Regions from separate parts of the Mucilaginibacter sp. OAE612 genome, predicted to be linked through region 2. Evidence: riboswitches for the same ligand, from Rfam matches in the RefSeq annotation. Region 2 holds a riboswitch; each other region holds the start of a gene.
What was found. A riboswitch is a leader RNA that binds a small molecule or an ion and turns the genes downstream of it on or off. The one in region 2 is predicted to bind S-adenosylmethionine.
Positions count from the first base shown of each region.

Region 1: another riboswitch for S-adenosylmethionine. It lies ahead of ABID99_RS10355 (O-acetylhomoserine aminocarboxypropyltransferase/cysteine synthase family protein); the one in region 2 lies ahead of metH (methionine synthase).
Region 3: another riboswitch for S-adenosylmethionine. It lies ahead of ABID99_RS19330 (TlpA disulfide reductase family protein); the one in region 2 lies ahead of metH (methionine synthase).

Region 1 covers NZ_JBGMUW010000001.1:2,486,107-2,492,033, reverse strand. Annotated here, with positions in the region: gene ABID99_RS10365 (hypothetical protein) at 1-131, opposite strand, end outside; gene ABID99_RS10360 (PLP-dependent aspartate aminotransferase family protein) at 633-1,748, shown strand; SAM riboswitch class I at 1,965-2,075, shown strand; gene ABID99_RS10355 (O-acetylhomoserine aminocarboxypropyltransferase/cysteine synthase family protein) at 2,321-3,640, shown strand; gene metX (homoserine O-acetyltransferase) at 3,731-4,786, shown strand; gene ABID99_RS10345 (homoserine dehydrogenase) at 4,786-5,927, shown strand, end outside.
Region 2 covers NZ_JBGMUW010000001.1:6,494,079-6,500,005, forward strand. Annotated here, with positions in the region: gene metH (methionine synthase) at 1-2,036, opposite strand, end outside; SAM riboswitch class I at 2,241-2,350, opposite strand; gene ABID99_RS27290 (Bax inhibitor-1/YccA family protein) at 2,484-3,215, opposite strand; gene ABID99_RS27295 (hypothetical protein) at 3,385-3,951, opposite strand; gene murQ (N-acetylmuramic acid 6-phosphate etherase) at 4,054-4,863, opposite strand; gene ABID99_RS27305 (S41 family peptidase) at 4,972-5,927, shown strand, end outside.
Region 3 covers NZ_JBGMUW010000001.1:4,664,551-4,670,477, forward strand. Annotated here, with positions in the region: gene ABID99_RS19325 (SusC/RagA family TonB-linked outer membrane protein) at 1-2,013, opposite strand, end outside; gene ABID99_RS19330 (TlpA disulfide reductase family protein) at 2,458-3,027, opposite strand; SAM riboswitch class I at 3,149-3,262, opposite strand; gene ABID99_RS19335 (isocitrate lyase/phosphoenolpyruvate mutase family protein) at 3,567-4,355, opposite strand; gene ABID99_RS19340 (nuclear transport factor 2 family protein) at 4,590-4,970, opposite strand; gene ABID99_RS19345 (DUF6597 domain-containing transcriptional factor) at 5,042-5,857, opposite strand.

The sequences.
Region 1 (5,927 bases), 4.0 Mb from region 2:
AGCATGTTCATAAACGTTGGGTCGTCGCCCTCCCCTAACCATGAACCTTTTTCCTGAACAGGCATCCATACAATATAACCCATTTTCTTCAACTCGTCGTTAGTATGTCCGCTGAGACCAAAATAGTCCATGATGTCGCCTTTTACCATTTATTTTCCATCGCCCATACTCTGTACAGGGCTCCCAATGGCCCCCTGTCTGATATATTTTCCTTCATCCAGGATACTGTCATATAAACGGAATCCTATGAAGTCGCATTTAGTTGAGCACCATATCCATAGTTCGGTCCGCCTTTAAACTCACGGTATTCAAAAACCCTTCGCTGTAACAACGCCATTTTGAACGGTGATCTTGGTTTCGGAGCCATAACCAAAAACTGAACCGTTATTAGCGGTATAAGTATATGAATTTTTACTTTCAGTCTTAAAGTTTTGCCATACTTTATAGCTTTTGTCATAAGCGGTATCATTGGCATCTTTTTTTCAGGCAGATAGCCCAATAATAACCAACAGGAAGATAAAGCACGTTTTCATGCGGTTTGGTTTTTAAACCTATTCGGCAAAAAATATAAAAACGCTACAGCTAATAACAAATATTCTTGTTTATTTTGGGCGATATCATAATACAATACCATGAAAACTGAAACTATAGCGATACATGCCGGCAACCATGTTGATGAAGCAACAAGGGCCGTTATACAACCCATTATTATGTCAACCACTTTTGAGCGCGGTGAGGATGGCGGTTTTCCGGCAGGTTATATTTACAGTCGCTCATCGAACCCCAATCGTCACGCACTGGAGCATGTGCTGGCAAAGTTAGAGGGAGGTGTTGAAGCAGCTTGCTTTTCATCAGGTAATGCGGCCGGGATGTCGGTATTTCAATCATTGGAGCCGGGCACCCATATAATTGCGCCGGATGATATGTATCATGGCTTACGTAATCAGCTTAAAACCCTTTTTGCCGGGATCCTTACCTTCGATTTTATTGATGTAAACGATACCGGGGTTTTACAACAGCACATCAAGCCCGAAACAGGTTTGATCTGGATTGAAACACCTTCAAACCCCCTGCTTAAAATAACCGATATTAAAAAGGTGGTTGCTATTGCCAAAGCAAAGGGCATTAAAGTTTTGTGCGATAATACATTTGCCACCCCTATGTGCCAGCGACCACTTGAGCTGGGCGCGGATATGGTTATGCACTCAGCCACCAAATATTTTGGCGGACATAGCGACCTGATGGGCGGCGTGTTGATCACGGCCGAAAAGAATGATTGGTGGACAAAAATCCGCCAGGTGCAGGAAATGGGTGGCGCAATCCCCTCGCCTATGGATTGTTATTACCTGGTACGCAGTATTAAAACTTTACCATACCGTGTAAAAGGCCACGTACAAAACGCACAGTTATTAGCCGAATACCTTGAACAGCATCCCAATGTTGAACAGGTAATGTACCCCGGTTTGCCCTCGCACCCGCAGCATGAGATAGCTAAAGATCAGATGCTGGCTTTTGGTGGCATGTTATCTTTTACTATTAAGGGCGATGAGAACGACACGCATAACATCATCAATAAGCTGAAACTATTTATCAAAGCTACCAGCCTTGGTGGTGTTGAAAGCCTAATAGAACACCGCGCTACTGTTGAAGGGCCGGATACCAAAACACCACGAAACCTGCTAAGGGTTTCGGTTGGGCTGGAACATATTGATGATTTGATTGCCGATATGAAGCAGGCTTTGGCTTAGGCCTTTTAAGGTAAAAGGATAAAGGTTAAAGGCGAAAGGTAGCTGCATTTGTCTAAGCTTAAAATTGTTCTCGAATGAACCTTTTGCCTTTGGCCTTTTACCTTAACCTTAAAAAGAAATAAAATTTGGTATATTACCTCACAATCCCTTATATTCGCAACATTATTTGGTAGTGATACCAACGTCGATCAATCCTCCGCACATAGTTCGGGTTTTGATTTATAAAGAAGCGGCGAGAGATCAGGCTCAATGACCCGCTGGCAACCCTTCAATGTTGAAGAAGGTGCCAATTCCTGTCCCGGCAAATAACACCGGGGAATATAAATTTATAACCATGAAAAGTTTAATTAAATTTACGCAACGCAACACTTTTTACACCTTAAACGGTAACGTACAACATATTGGCTCCCCTATTGGCTGTATTTGTATGTGTTGCTGCTGTTGATGCTTAGCACGCTCCTATTTTTCATTTTCTGAAAAGCGTGTTGTTAAACCGGTTGTTTTTAAACCGGCTTTCCAAATTCATCTAAACATTCAAAAATCTAAATTAAACACATTAAAAAATTACAACTATGTCTGCCTTAAAATTCGAAACCTTACAATTACATGCCGGTCAGGAAGTTGATCCAACAACAGGTTCACGCGCTGTGCCCATTTATCAAACTACTTCATACGTATTCAACAGTGCCGAACATGGTGCAAACCTGTTTGCGCTGAAAGAGTTTGGTAATATCTATACCCGCATCATGAACCCTACTACCGATGTGTTTGAAAAACGCATCGCGGCGTTAGAGGGCGGTGTGGCAGCGCTGGCGACAGCTTCTGGCCAGGCATCTCAATTCCTTGCCCTTAATAATATTTTACAGGTTGGCGATAACTTTGTTACCTCACCTTTCCTATATGGCGGTACTTATAACCAGTTTAAAGTAGCGTTTAAACGCCTGGGCATCGATGTGCGTTTTGCCAAAGATGATACTGCGGTCAATATCGAGGCGCTTATTGATGATAAAACAAAGGCCATTTTCCTGGAAACCATTGGTAACCCGGGCTTTACTATTGCCGATTTTGAAAAGGTGAGCGAAGTTGCCAAAAGGCATGACCTGCCGCTAATTGTTGATAATACTTTCGGTGCGGGTGGTTACCTCTTCCGTCCCATTGAACATGGCGCTAATGTGGTTGTTGAGTCAACCACCAAATGGATTGGCGGGCATGGTACCAGTATTGGCGGCGTCATTATTGATGCAGGCAATTACAATTGGGGTAACGGTAAGTTTCCGCAATTCACTGAACCATCTGAGGGGTACCACGGGTTGATATTTAACGATGTATTTGGCATTGGCGGTCCGTTTGGCAATATCCAGTTTATTATTCGTGCCCGTGTGGAAGGCTTGAGAGATTTCGGCCCGTCGCAGGCTCCATTTAATTCATGGCTGAACATTCAGGGACTGGAAACACTTTCGTTACGCGTGCAACGTCATGTTGATAATGCCCTGCAACTGGCTAAATGGCTGGAGCAGCATTCGCAGGTGGCAAGCGTAAATTACCCGGGACTGGAATCATCGCCATATCATGAGCTGGCTAAAAAATATTTAAAGAATGGTTTCGGTGGCGTATTGTCATTCGAGATTAAGGGGAGTAAAGAGCAGGCCAGCCGATTGATCAACAACCTGAAACTGGTTAGCCATTTGGCCAATGTTGGCGACGCAAAAACACTCATCATTCAGCCATCGGCAACTACGCATCAGCAATTGTCTGATGAAGAGCAATTGGCTGCCGGTGTTACGCCAGCTTCATTGCGCGTGGCTGTTGGTATTGAGCATATTGACGATATTAAAGCTGATTTTGAGCAGGCTTTTGCAAAAATTAAGCAAGGTGAGGGTGAGTTAGTTTAATAATGTATAGTTTTTTTAAGTGATATAGTAAACGTTATTGCAGGTTGCAGCCGGAAATACCGGTTGCACCTGAAATAACAAAACAACAGAATGAACGCAGAGATATTTAAATACACTGATACTTTTGAATTTGAATCGGGCCGTACAATTGAAGGTTTAGAAATAGGTTTTCACACTTATGGCCGGTTAAATAAGGAAAAAAATAACATTGTTTGGGTTTGCCATGCGCTTACTGCCAACAGCGATGTATTTGACTGGTGGAAAGGGCTTATTGGCGAGGGGTATTTTTTTAACCCGGAAGAGCATTTTATAGTTTGCGCCAATATTTTGGGTTCTCCTTACGGCACTACAAGTCCGTTGAGCATTAACCCGGTTACCGGCCAGCCATATTATCTTTCATATCCCCAGTTTACTACAAGGGATATGGTTAAAGCGCACCAGTTGCTTGCCCAGCATTTAAACATTAATAATATCAGTGTATTAATTGGAGGTTCATTAGGCGGCCAGCAGGCTATGGAATGGGCTATTATTGAACCGGAGCGCATCAAAAATCTTATTCTGATAGCAACTAATGCCAAGCATTCACCATGGGGCATTGCCTTTAACGAGTCGCAACGTTTGGCTATCACTACCGACCGCACCTTTTACAGCAATACGCCCGAAGGCGGTCAGAAAGGCTTAAAAGCTGCGCGCAGTATCGCGCTTTTAAGTTATCGTACTTATAAAACTTACGGCATTACCCAGCAGGAAGAAGCCGACGATGTGCAGGACAATTTCCGCTCTTCATCGTACCAAAATTACCAGGGGCAAAAGCTGGTGAACCGCTTTAACGCCTATAGTTATTGGTACCTGACCAAAGTGATGGACTCACACAATGTGGGCCGGGGCCGTCACGGTGTAGATAAAGCGTTGAGCCTCATCAAGGCAAAAACATTAGTTATCGGCATCTCGTCGGATGTTTTGTTCCCTGTTGAAGAACAGCAATACTTGTTCAGGCATATCCCTAAGGCCGCCTTTGCCAAACTGGATTCGTTTTATGGGCACGATGGATTTTTAATTGAAACAGAAGCATTAACAAAAATATTCACATCATTTTTTAAAACCGATGTGAAAGGAAAAATTATAGAACTGCAACGTACAGCGTAATGAGTAAAAAGTTAAATATCGGCCTCTTCGGATTTGGAGTTGTTGGCCAGGGGTTATATGATATCGTTAAAACAAAGCATTTAAATATCGAGATAGTAAAATTTGCTATTAAAGACCCTAATAAAAAGCGTTCCCTGCCGGCCCACCTGTTCACCACTGATAAGGAAGAACTGCTTAATAACCCCGAGATCAACACCATTGTTGAACTGATCAATGATACCGAAGCTGCTTTTGAAATTGTTTCAAGAGCATTAAAATCTGGCAAGAACGTGGTATCTGCCAGTAAGAAAATGATCGCCCTGCATTTGGACGAACTGATCGAGATCCAGCATCAATACGGTACATCATTATTATATGAAGGCGCGGTTTGCGGTAGTATCCCTATTATCCGCAATCTGGAAGAATATTATGATAATGAACTACTGCATTCTATCAGCGGTATTTTCAATGGCTCATCAAACTATATCCTTTCAAAAGGTTTTATTGAAGGGCTCGATTACGACAGTGCATTAAAACAAGCCCAGGACCTGGGTTTTGCAGAAACCGACCCAACAAGTGATGTTGGTGGTTTTGATGCAAAATACAAACTGGTTATTGCTGCTGCACACGCATATGGCGTAGTTGTACAGCCCGATGAAGTATTTAACCTCGGCATTCAGAACCTTGCAGCCGCAGATTTGCAATATGCCCGCGAAAAGAACCTCAAAATTAAACTGGTACCTGTAGCTAAAGAGCTTGACGACCGTAACGTTGCCCTGTTTGTACTGCCTAAATTTGTAAACGACAAAGAGTTTTTATACAACGTTGAGTACGAATATAATGGCGTAACCGTACAGGCCGCCTTTGCCGATCAGCAATTCTTTTTTGGCAAAGGTGCAGGTGGGCATCCTACCGGCTCGGCTGTACTTTCGGATATAGCGGCATTACGTTATAACTACCAATACGAATACAAAAAAGCTAAAGAGAAAACAGACCTTAATTTTACCAATAACATTGAATTAACCATTTACCTGCGTTATGACGATGAGGAACTGGTTGAAGCACTGAATTTTGAACACATCAATGAGCGTTACTATTCAGGTAATTATAAATTTGTGATAGGAAAAATCAATTTGCAAAATCTGATCGCTAATCAACATCG
Region 2 (5,927 bases):
TCGTCAAGGTATTCAACAATGCCTTTTACCAGCGAGTGGGAGAGGCGCTCCTGAACGGTGCCTTTGCGCCATTCTTCGTCGCGTACAACTTCTTTTCCTTTGCTTTTGATGGTGTCGGCAAATTCCACCAGGCGCTCGGTAGCATCCGGGCGGCGGTTAAGGAGTACATCTTCTACAAGTTCCAAAAGGTTTTTCGGAATCTCCTCGTAAACCTCCAGCATGCCGGCGTTTACAATCCCCATATCCATACCGGCTTTAATGGCATGGTACAGGAATGCCGAGTGCATGGCCTCGCGCACGGTATTATTACCCCTGAACGAGAACGAAATGTTACTTACACCGCCGCTCACTTTAGCGTGCGGCAGGTTTTGCTTGATCCAGCGGGTGGCCTCAATAAAATCTACCGCGTAGTTATTATGTTCTTCCAGGCCGGTAGCAACTGTTAGGATGTTCGGATCGAAAATGATATCCTGCGGCGGAAAACCTACTTCGTTCACCAGGATCTCATATGATCGTTTGCAGATCTCGATACGACGTTCCAATGAATCAGCCTGACCGGTTTCGTCAAAGGCCATTACTACGGTGGCAGCACCATAGCTTAAGATTTTCCGGGCCTGTTCCTTAAATTTTTCTTCGCCCTCTTTAAGGGAGATAGAGTTCACGATACCTTTTCCCTGTACGCATTTTAAACCAGCCTCAATCACCGTCCATTTGGATGAGTCGATCATAATAGGCAGTTTGGCTATATCCGGTTCAGAAGCAACCAGGTTCAGGAATTTTACCATCACAGCCTCCGAATCAATCATGCCCTCATCCATGTTAATATCGATAACCTGTGCGCCGCCTTCAACTTGCTGCAGGGCAACAGATAAAGCAGCCTCATAATCTTCGGCAAGGATCAATTTGGAAAACTTTGGTGAACCGGTGATATTGGTACGCTCACCCACATTAACAAAAATGCTTTCGGGTTTAATGGTGACCGCTTCCAGGCCGCTCAGGCGCATATCCGGCTCAATTTGAGGGATAGGGCGGGGCGGATATTTGGCAGCCTTATCGGCAATGCACTTAATATGCTCGGGTGTGGTACCGCAGCAGCCACCAACAATATTAACCAGGCCGGCTTTGATAAAATCATCAACCTGGTGAGCGGTTTCATGCGGAGTTTCGTCGTACTGGCCAAACTCGTTGGGTAAGCCGGCGTTTGGATAGGCCGAAATAAATACGCCTGCTTTTTCAGAAAGTTCGGCAAGGTGTGGGCGCATTTCCCGGGCACCCAAAGCGCAGTTTAGGCCTACCGATAGCAGGTTGGCATGGCTTATCGAGTTCCAGAAAGCTTCGACAGTTTGCCCGGAAAGGGTACGGCCTGAAGCATCGGTAATAGTACCTGAGATCATGATACCGCCCGAATCCCTGAAAGCAGGAAAATCCTTACCTGCAGCTTTACATTCCAGCTCATAACGTTTTATGGCGAAGAGGGCTGCTTTTGCATTCAGTGTATCAAAGATAGTTTCAACCAACAACAGGTGCGATCCTCCGTCAACCAAACCGCGTACCTGGTCATAATAGGCCTCGGCCAGGTCATCAAAGGTAACGGCGCGATATCCGGGGTCGTTAACGTCTGGCGATAAGGAAGCAGTACGGTTGGTTGGGCCGATGGCACCGGCAACAAAACGCGGCTTTGCAGGGTTGCGCCGGGTATATTCGTCGGCTACCTCGCGGGCAATGCGTGCACCTTCGTAGCTTAGTTCATAGGCCAGTTCTTCCAGGTGATAATCGGCAAGGGAAATTACCTGTGTGCTGAAAGTGTTAGTTTCAATGATATCCGCACCGGCATCAAGATATTCGGCATGGATGGCTTTGATAATATCAGGGCGCGTGATATTGAGCAGGTCGTTATTGCCCTGCAGGTCGCTATGATGATCGCGAAAACGCTCGCCACGAAAATCCTTCTCGGTAAGCTGGTACCTTTGAATCATGGTACCCATTGCTCCGTCAATCACCAGGATGCGTTTCTGTAATTCTTTTCTAATGTCCATTTTTTGAGATGTGAGATATGAGATTTGAGACGTGAGATTTTAGCGGAGAGAACCTTGCTAAAACATCATGTCTTTCACCTCATATATCTGATAAAAAGACATTAAACAGGCGATTGAAAGAGCCGAAGCTATCTCAAATCTCACGTCTAATATCTCAAATCTAAATACAGCTTATCTCGAAAAGTCGGGTGTTGTTATGACTTTCGCTTATCTGTCCGGGCGCGTAATTGCTGCCTGGTAGAATGTAGCACCTTGTGAAGCACAGGTTGCTAAGACATCGCAGGGTCTAATCCCTCCGTCTTTCTCCATAAGCAGTGCAAAGTTGCGCAATAAAGTTATCATTTGCAAGTGTATAACATACGCTAAATATCATGCCTAAGCCACATTGTTAAACAAAAAAAGCCGCCTTTTGCGGAGGCAGCTTTATGATTGAATTTCTTAATGAGATTATCTTCTTCTGCCGAATAAACGGAGGAGCATAAAAAACAGGTTGATCAGTGTGATGTACAATGTTAGCGCACCCATCAGGGCCAGCTTTTTCGAGCTTGCATCACCGTATTCAATACCTGCTCCAATGCGTTTTAACATTTGCATATAGTAGGCAGTTAAACCAGTAAATACAGCTATGCCTATGTAGCTGATGATGTAACTCATTTGTTCGCTGTGCATAAAGAAGTTAGCTAATGAAGCTACAAAGATCCCAATGAACAGGATGTACATGATTGAACCAAACTTTGTTAAATCCATCTGGGTAGTATAACCGGCAATGCCCATAATACCGAAAGTTACTGATGCGGTAATGAAAACACCCAATATTGATGCAGATGTGTAGATCAGAAATATCAAACTTAAGCTGATGCCAATAAGCGTTGCATAGGCTACGAAAAGCAGCACCAATACCGGATAAGAGATTCGGTTATAGCCAAATTGCATTACCAATGAAAACGCCAGTGGCGAAAACAGCGCAAAATAGCCAAAACCTGTAAGACCGCCTGTTGGTGCAACGATCAGACTGATCAGGCCCATATTCAAAAATAGATAAACTGTTATCGCTGATACGCCAAGTGCAACGAACATCCAGCTGAAAACGCCGGCCATAAACCTGCGTGAAGCAACTTCTGATTGATCCCTAACTTCGATTACATTATCGAAGTTGTATTTAGATTCTTTAAATTCCATTTTGTGTTAAAAATTATAGTACGAATATATAAATAAAAGGTGAATACAGCATGAAGAAGCAAGACTGCAAGAATCAAGAGTCAAGAAACAGGAAAGTTTTCCGAAATGTCTTGTCTCTTGATTCTTGCAGTCTTGATTTCTGTTCTTCCTGCTTCTTGACTCTGTACCCCTAATTCAATCTCCTCATCAACTGCTCTTCAACCTTTTTGAAAACCTGTATGGGTTTCAGGGTACGCCAGCCAAGGCTATCGAGTTCGCCGCCAAAATTGATGTAATAGTCGATATTGCTGTGTTTAAATTCGTCTATCACGTGTTCGCGGAAGTTGATGCCTGCTATCCAGCCGTCTTCCACGTCCTGGAACCACTCTTCGTAATAGCAATCATCGCTTGAATGAAAGTTGAGTACGTTTTCGCCGATCAGGATAAAATGGCTGATGCCATTATCTATCATCAGGTCGAGCAGCTCACGCTTCAGCAGCATAATGTCGTTGTTTATGGCGTCATTCCATTCACCTATCAGCTCAATAATAGTGTAGCCTTTATCATAATCGGCAAAAAGCACTTTTAAATAAAGGGTATTGGAGCCGAATGAGTCCCATTGCGGGTGCAGCAGGTAATTGTATACCTGCTTGTCAAATTCAAACTCGCTGTATTCTGTCGCGTAGAAAGGCGAAAACTCATCTTCTGATGCCACGTAATCGTCTCTCCAGCGGTAATATGGTTCAATATCGTGCATGTTTTTGATTTCAAATTGTCTGAACCCGAATTTTTTGAATTTGAGAATTTATCGAATACAAGCATCTTCAAATTTCCAAATCAACACATCTTCAAATTCAGTTTATTTTTTTAAATAATGATCAACAGCGCTTCGTACGCTGCCGTATTGTTTCAGTAACCCGGCTGCTTCTTCTTCGTTCAGCCCGGTTTCGTCCATTACCATGCGGGTGCCCCTGTTCACCAATTTGTGGTTGCTCAATTGCATATCAACCATCCTGTTCCCTTTTACGCGGCCAAGCTGGATCATTACGCTTGTGCTCAGCATATTTAAAACTAATTTTTGCGCCGTGCCTGCTTTCATGCGGGTTGACCCTGTTAAAAACTCAGGGCCTGTTACTACTTCAACCGGGTACTGTGCCACAGCCGCTACCGGACTGCCGCTGTTACAAACAATACAGCCGGTAACTAAATTATGCTCATTAGCTGTTTTTAAGCCGCCGATCACATACGGTGTAGTGCCCGAAGCGGCTATGCCAATAACCACGTCTTTATCATTAATGTCGAAAGCTTCCAGATCTTTCCAGGCCTGTACAGCATCGTCTTCAGCAAATTCTACCGCTTTGCGGATCGCGCCATCGCCGCCTGCTATCAAGCCCACCACCATATCAAACGGAACGCCGAATGTTGGCGGGCATTCCGAAGCATCAACCACGCCTAAACGGCCACTGGTACCGGCGCCTATGTAAAATAAACGTCCGCCGTTTTTCATCCTTTCTGCGGTGATAGTTGCCAGGGCTTCTATCTGTGGCAATGCCTTTTCCACAGCCAGCGGAACCGTTTTATCCTCGTTATTAATGTTTTCTAAAATTTCCCTTACGGTCTGTTTTTCGAGGTTTTTATAGTGCGATTCCCTTTCGGTGGTGGTTTCCATAGCCTATTTTCAAATAATTTATAACAAAATTCGGTAAAAATCATCAAATGCAAGGGTGCGGGTAAAAATTATTGACCCTGCAATTATTAACTTTGTGTGTAATAAGTTATGAAGAGGACCGCGGGTGTAATTTTCCGGACAATAATCCTGCTGCTGGTAGGGGTGATGATAGGCCAGGTGCTTAACAAGGATTTTGCCGCGCATAACCTTGGCTTCTCCTTTGTGAGCAATAGTAAAATAGCAAAGGTGTTGCAACTGGTTGACCGCAACTATGTTGACAGCGTTAATATCGATAGTATTGAAGGCGTGTCGGTAAATAACCTGCTTCAAAACCTTGATCCGCATTCGCTTTATTTACCGCAGCAGCAGGCGCAATCCATCAATGAACGGTTAGACGGTGGTTTTAACGGTATCGGTATCGAATACCAGTTACTTCGTGATACACTGATCATTACGCAGGTTTATGCCGGCGGTCCGGCCGAAAAAGCGGGCTTACTGGTGGGCAGTAAGGTGATCAATGTCGACGATAAAAAGTTTTCGGGCAGCAAGCTAACAGCCACCCGTATAAATAGTGTTTTCAGGGGCGAAAAGGATGCTGAAATAAAACTGAGTGTTGTGCCTCCGCTGAACAAAGATTTAAAAATACTTACGGTTAAACGGGGGCATGTTGACCTGAGCAGTGTTGATGCTGCCTATATGGCCGATGCTAACACCGGCTATATCAAGATCAGCAAGTTTTCGGCCACTACCGACCTCGATTTCAGAAAGGCTTTAACGGCGCTAAAAGTTGACGGTATGAATAAATTGCTGCTCGACCTGAGAGGCAATGGCGGTGGGTACCTTAATGCTGCTACTTCATTAGCCGATGAGTTTTTAACTGATGGAAAGTTGATAGTTTATACCAAAGGTATTCACGAGCCCCGTACTGATTACTTTGCCACCGATTCGGGCATGTTTCAGAAAGGGAAACTTACCGTGCTTATTGATGAATATTCGGCCTCGGCCAGTGAGATTTTAGCAGGGGCCCTGCAGGACCTTGACAGGGCTACTATTGTTGGTCGGCG
Region 3 (5,927 bases), 1.8 Mb from region 2:
CTCTGCCGATGTAGTGGTTTCAGGCTTAAGATGATCATTCAGATCAATAGTAGATATACTTTGTTGCGGATTTGAGCCAAAGAGGTTTGAAGATGTATAAACGTTAATTAATTGAAATGGATCTGTCGCCTTACCTACTTTTGACCACCCACCTCTTAATTTAGCATAACTAAGCACATCGCTTTTAATACCTAATGCTTCAGATAATGTTAAACTGCCGTTTACGGAAGGATAGAAATATGACAAGGCATCTGCCGGTAAACTTGACGACCAATCATTACGGGTTGTGAAGTTGATGAACGCGTAATTTCTGAAACCAAGCTGTGCCGAACCAAAATAGCTATAGGTTTTAAGTTTCCCGTAGTAATTTGTAGAGACCAATGGATCACGGGAGTTGCTCAGCGTGTACAAGCCAGCAACTGCAAGTTTCGGAGCCAACTGATCATTATTTTCGGTTGTCCTCACAGCTATGTTACCACCACCAAATACATCAAGCGAGAAATCATTGTTCAGCTTTTTGGTGTATTGTAATCTGGCTTCGGTATTGTTTTCATTTACACTGTAGGCATCCTCTTCGTACGAGCCGAAGGGTGTTCCGTTAGTGCCGTAGGCTACTTTGATCTTACGGCGGTCGTTATAATAATCAGTTCCTGTACGGAAGTTTGCTGATAAGCCATCGATGATCTTATAGTTTAATTCAATACTACCTATTAAGTGATTTTTATGCTGACCAACCGTGTTTTCATAGGCCAGCCAGTAAGGGTTGCTATAGTAACTGTTATTCCAGTTAAAGGTATTACCATTGGCATCCTTGTAATTTTTAAGTCTGTTGATATCAACCTGGCGGCCAAACCAGGTAAACTGCAGCATGGTGCTGGTTGCACGTTTTCCATATGCACCAGGCAGGTTATCAGCATCATCTTTACTGTAATCAACAATTGTATTAACGGTTAATTTATTGTTGATACGATAGCTTGAGTTTAAAGCAAACGAGTTACGCCCTTGTGAAGTATTAGGTACAATACCGGTTTGGTGCAGGTTGTTGTATGATAACCTGAAATCACTTTTATCGCTGCTGCTCGCAATAGCAATGCCATTATTGAGTGTTACACCGGTTTTAAAAAAATCTTTTACGTTGTCGGGGTGTGCCACGAAAGGTACGGCCTGCCCATTTGAATAAAACTGTGGAATCAGTGAACCATCCAACGCAGGTCCCCAGCTTTCGTCAACACCATCGTTAACGCCGCCGCCTTTACCATCTACATAGCTAAATTTCCCATTTGAGCCTTGACCATATTGATTTTGATATTCGGGCAATACCTGTACGTTTGAAAAGCTGGTATTGGAGTTTATAGTAACACCTAATCCTTTTGCCCCTTTGCCTGTTTTAGTGCGGATGAGGATAACACCCGCGGCTGCACGTGAACCATAAAGCGCTGCTGCATTCGGGCCCTTTAATACACTTACAGATTCAATATCTTCAGAATTTAAATCCGAAATAGCATTAGCAAAATCCCTTGAGCCGTTATTCCCTAAAAACTGGCTGTTATCAACTATAACACCATCAACCACAAATAAGGGTTGGTTATTGCCCGAGATAGAAGTTTCGCCACGGATAACGATACGGGATGAACCCATATCGCCCTGGCTGTTGGTAACCTGCACACCGGCAATTTTACCCGCCAGAGCGTTTACAAAGTTGGTTTCTTTGGCTTCAGAGATATCTTTCGATTTAAGCCCTTGCACCGCATAACCCAGCGATTTTTTATCCTTTGAGATATTGAGGGCCGTTATCACTACCTCATTCAGAGAATTTGGTGCTTCAACCAAAACCACGTTTAAGGTAGTTATTCCTTGCGTAATCGGGATCTCCTGGGTTGTAAAGCCAATGTAGCTAACCCTAAGCACATCATTAACATTGGCGTTGATGATAAACTTACCATCAACATTGGTTTGTGCGCCCGTGGTTTTACCTTTAACAGATACGCTGACACCCGCGCAACGGCAACCCATCGGATTTGGCGGTTACCTCCCCGCTTATTTTAACGGATTGCCCCGCAACCGTCTGGACGAGAATAAAAGGCAATATAATTGCCAGTAATAGCTTGTAAATTTTTAACATGATAATTAATAATTGAGATTAATTTTTGATGCCTTTACCGGTACAAAAGACATGGCTATCGCCTTAGCGGGCATAATTTGCCCGGCTCATAAGCCTATCGTAACTGTAAAGAATTGATTAGGGGATGGTAATTATTAAGCTAAGACAAACTGCAGCAAGCCCGCATTTAAACACCATGCATGCTGTAAATGATTAACAGCAACAATGCATGCTTTGCATATTGAGACAGAAGGATTTGCAGATTGACTGGCTTTCCGAAACTAAAGTTTTCTTGTGTAAAAAAGTAGATTCTGTTTTCATAAAACGGGTATTAAATAAGTACTGATAGATTCTTTTTAATTGATGGACGCTGTTTTGTTGTTTACCAAAGCGTCCACAGCTTTTAACATGGACGCAAATTCCTGTTTATCGTACAAGCGGGTGAGGTAAACAATTTTCCCATCCCGATCGATAACCACATTGCGGGTAACACCGCTCTTTTTGCTGGCAAACCGGCCAAAAATCTCAGCACCAGGATCGAGTGCCAACGGATAGCTTATATTCATGACCTGGTGAAAACTTTTTACTTTGTTGAGCGGTTCATCGCGGTCAACGCCTATTAACACAAGGCCTTTATCTTTATAAGCCTGCCAGATCTCTTTTTCCAAATGCGGCATTTCTTCTCTGTATACGCTGCACCAGCTTGCGGTAAACTGCAGTATAACCACCTTACCATGCAACTTCGTTAAAGAAGTTTTTATACCATTGGTCAATACGAGCTCAAAATCGGCAGGAGCAAGATCACCGGTTTTTATGATATAACCGCGGTCGTCAGCTGTCGGATCAATTGCCTTGGTGATCTGCGCAACAGCCGGCAATGTTGTTATGAAAAGCAAACAGGTAAAAAGTAATTGTTTAATGTTCATTGCTATACAGGTTAAACCGTAATATCATCCCGGTGATATTTTCAATATTTTAATTAGCAAGAAAAATGAAGAGGGAAAAGAAGTATACAACACCTTGCACTATACAAGGCCATAGCGTATTACATTATCTTTTCTACCCTATTTTGGGCAGACAGGAATTAGCACCTTTATAACAGTGGGCTTACAGGTTGCTAAGACATCACAGGGCCTTTCCCTCAGTCTTTCTTGATAATTAAAATATTCAAAGAACCGATTTGACGATGCAAATATATATAAATTCTACTAAAACCATAGATTTTATATAATTATTGCAATAAAATGAATTAACACTTTAAAATTCTGCAGGCTTATTTACAGAATTTGTTTACTGATTGGATTAGCTGAAACTTTTTGAAGATAAATTCCATAACAACAAAAAGTCCCTAACGTTCGCTGCCGGGACTTTAACCTAAACTTATTTTGCAGATTATTAAACTACCTTATAATAAGGTAAAACAAGGCAATTAGGTTTTTAATTATTTAGCACTTTTATTCGCCTGTTAACTGGCAGTCCCATTAAAAAGGGCTGCAAAGCTATTTTCGGCTGTTATTTTTTCGATCAAATTTTCCAGTGACCGGTAGATGTTCATATTCAAAAATGGGCCTGCGCTAATCCTTTTAATGCCTGCATTTTGCAACGCTTTAAAATCCGGAAGGCCAGGCATACACATTACGCTAACCGGGAGGCGCGATAAGGCCGTTATTTTTTCAATATCTGCTATTTGGGTAATGCACGGAAAAAACAAACCATGCACACCTGCACCCTGGTAAAGTTTAGCACGGGTCAAAGCGTCTTCCAGTGCGTTAGGTAAACCAAGCAGAAAGGAATCGGTCCTTACATTTATAAATACCTCTACCCCTGTGGCGGTTAACAATGCAGTTATCTGTTTAAGTTTTGTGGCAAAGCCTTCGGCACCAACAATACTTCGCTGGCCATTCACCACTATCGAATCCTCTATATTGATACCCACAACACCAATATTATATAGTTTTGTGATGTTACTGCAGATAGCCTCCGGTGTTTCACCATAACCACCTTCAAGGTCGACTGTTAGCATGGCTGATGTTGTTGCAGCTATGCGTTTAACAACAAAAAGGTAATCCTCAAAACTCATCTCTTCGCCATCTGCAAAGCCTAATGAGCTGGCAACAGCCGCGCTTGATGTGCCGATTGCTTTAAAATTTAATTTATCATAAACCTGGGCGCTTTGTGCATTCCATACATTGCCAATTTGCAAAGGTTCGGTTTGATGATGCAGGGCTAAAAATTCATTGAATCTATTTTTCATGTTCTTGTTTTTATTTTATGCTCAAAATTAGGCTGGGCGCTTTTCTAAAAATTGTATAAAACGGAAGAGATTAGTGAAAGGTGAAAGGTGAAAGGTGAAAGGTGAAAGGTGAAAGGTGAAAGGTGAAAGGTGAAAGGTGAAAGGTGAAAGGTGAAAGGTGAAAGGTGAAAGGTGAAAGGTGAAACAAAAAATGGCCGGATAAATCCGGTCATTTTTTGTTTCAGATAGAGAAAATCAGGCTACGAGATTAGCCTCAGCTCCGAATGCATGATCGATGACAATTTTCCAGCTGCCGTCGGGTTGTTGTTTCATTAACTCTATCCCTTTTGCGGCAATCTGTGTTTTGCCATTGTCGGTGACGCTCCACTCCGACCGGCCTACCGCTACATCGCCCGATTGCAGACAGTAAACGGTTTTGATTTCCATTACTCCCGGAACCGCACAGATGCTTTTAACGGCCTCTTCAAATTGAGCCTTGCCTGATACTTCTTTTCCCGGCTCGGGAAAAATAATACCGTTGGCATCATACACATTCATAACTACATTTACATCTTTGGTGTTAAAAGCGGCTGCAAGTACCGCGTGCACCTCCTGTGGTGTTTTTGCTGATTTCATTTTGTTGTTTTTTTTATATCAGCAAAACTATGTGGCTCGAATAGCCCAAAATTGTATAAAACGGAAGAGTATTAACTGCCCGCTAACGCCTGGTTTATAGGCGACGCCTGAGCAGCAAATGAGTTAGGTGTAAAACCTGTAAAAAGCTTAAATTCCTTTATAAAATGTGCCTGGTCAAAATAACCGGCGCTGTAGGCTACATTCGTTAGCTTTTCTTCATTAGCGCTAACCAGGTTAAGGCTATGCTGAAAGCGGTTTATTTTGTAAAATAATTTTGGCGGTAAACCTGTATACTGCGAAAAAAGGGTATTAAGGTGCCGTGAGGAAATGTTATAACGGCTGGAAATAGACAGGATATTATCGTCGCTGTAATTCTTTTTAAGACTACTGACAATATCCCCGATAAATTTGATCTTCGAATGTTTTTTTTCGGTTGCCGATAAACGGCTCCGCAAATAATCTTCAATCATGGCCACCTTCGCATTCAGATCGGCGGTCTCCAATAATTTTAAATAAAGCGTTCTTAATTTAGGTCCGAATACGTGCGTGGCATCAACGATTTCGTTGTTAAATTCTGATACATTTTCATCAAAAAAGTAAGCAGCCGAATGCGGGTAAAAACGGAAGCCGAGCATAATATTGCGCCCTACAGATTGAATGGGCAAAGGTTTAGTGATCTGGCCCCAAAGTTCAACTGGAGGAGTGGTAAAAAATGTATCACCTTTCTTTGATTTCCAAATTCCGGCACCGAGGTTAAAGATTACCTCCATGGTACCGCTCGGGAACACAATATCATCGTAGCTTCTGTCCGAATCAGATTCATACAGATAGAAGCACTTGATGTAAGGCTGCAGCCTTGGCTCCGGAAGCATCTCTTTGAAAACCATGATTACAAATATAGGATACAACGAAGTCGTCAAATTGTAAAAAACGGAACATATTTTTAGTAGCTTAAAG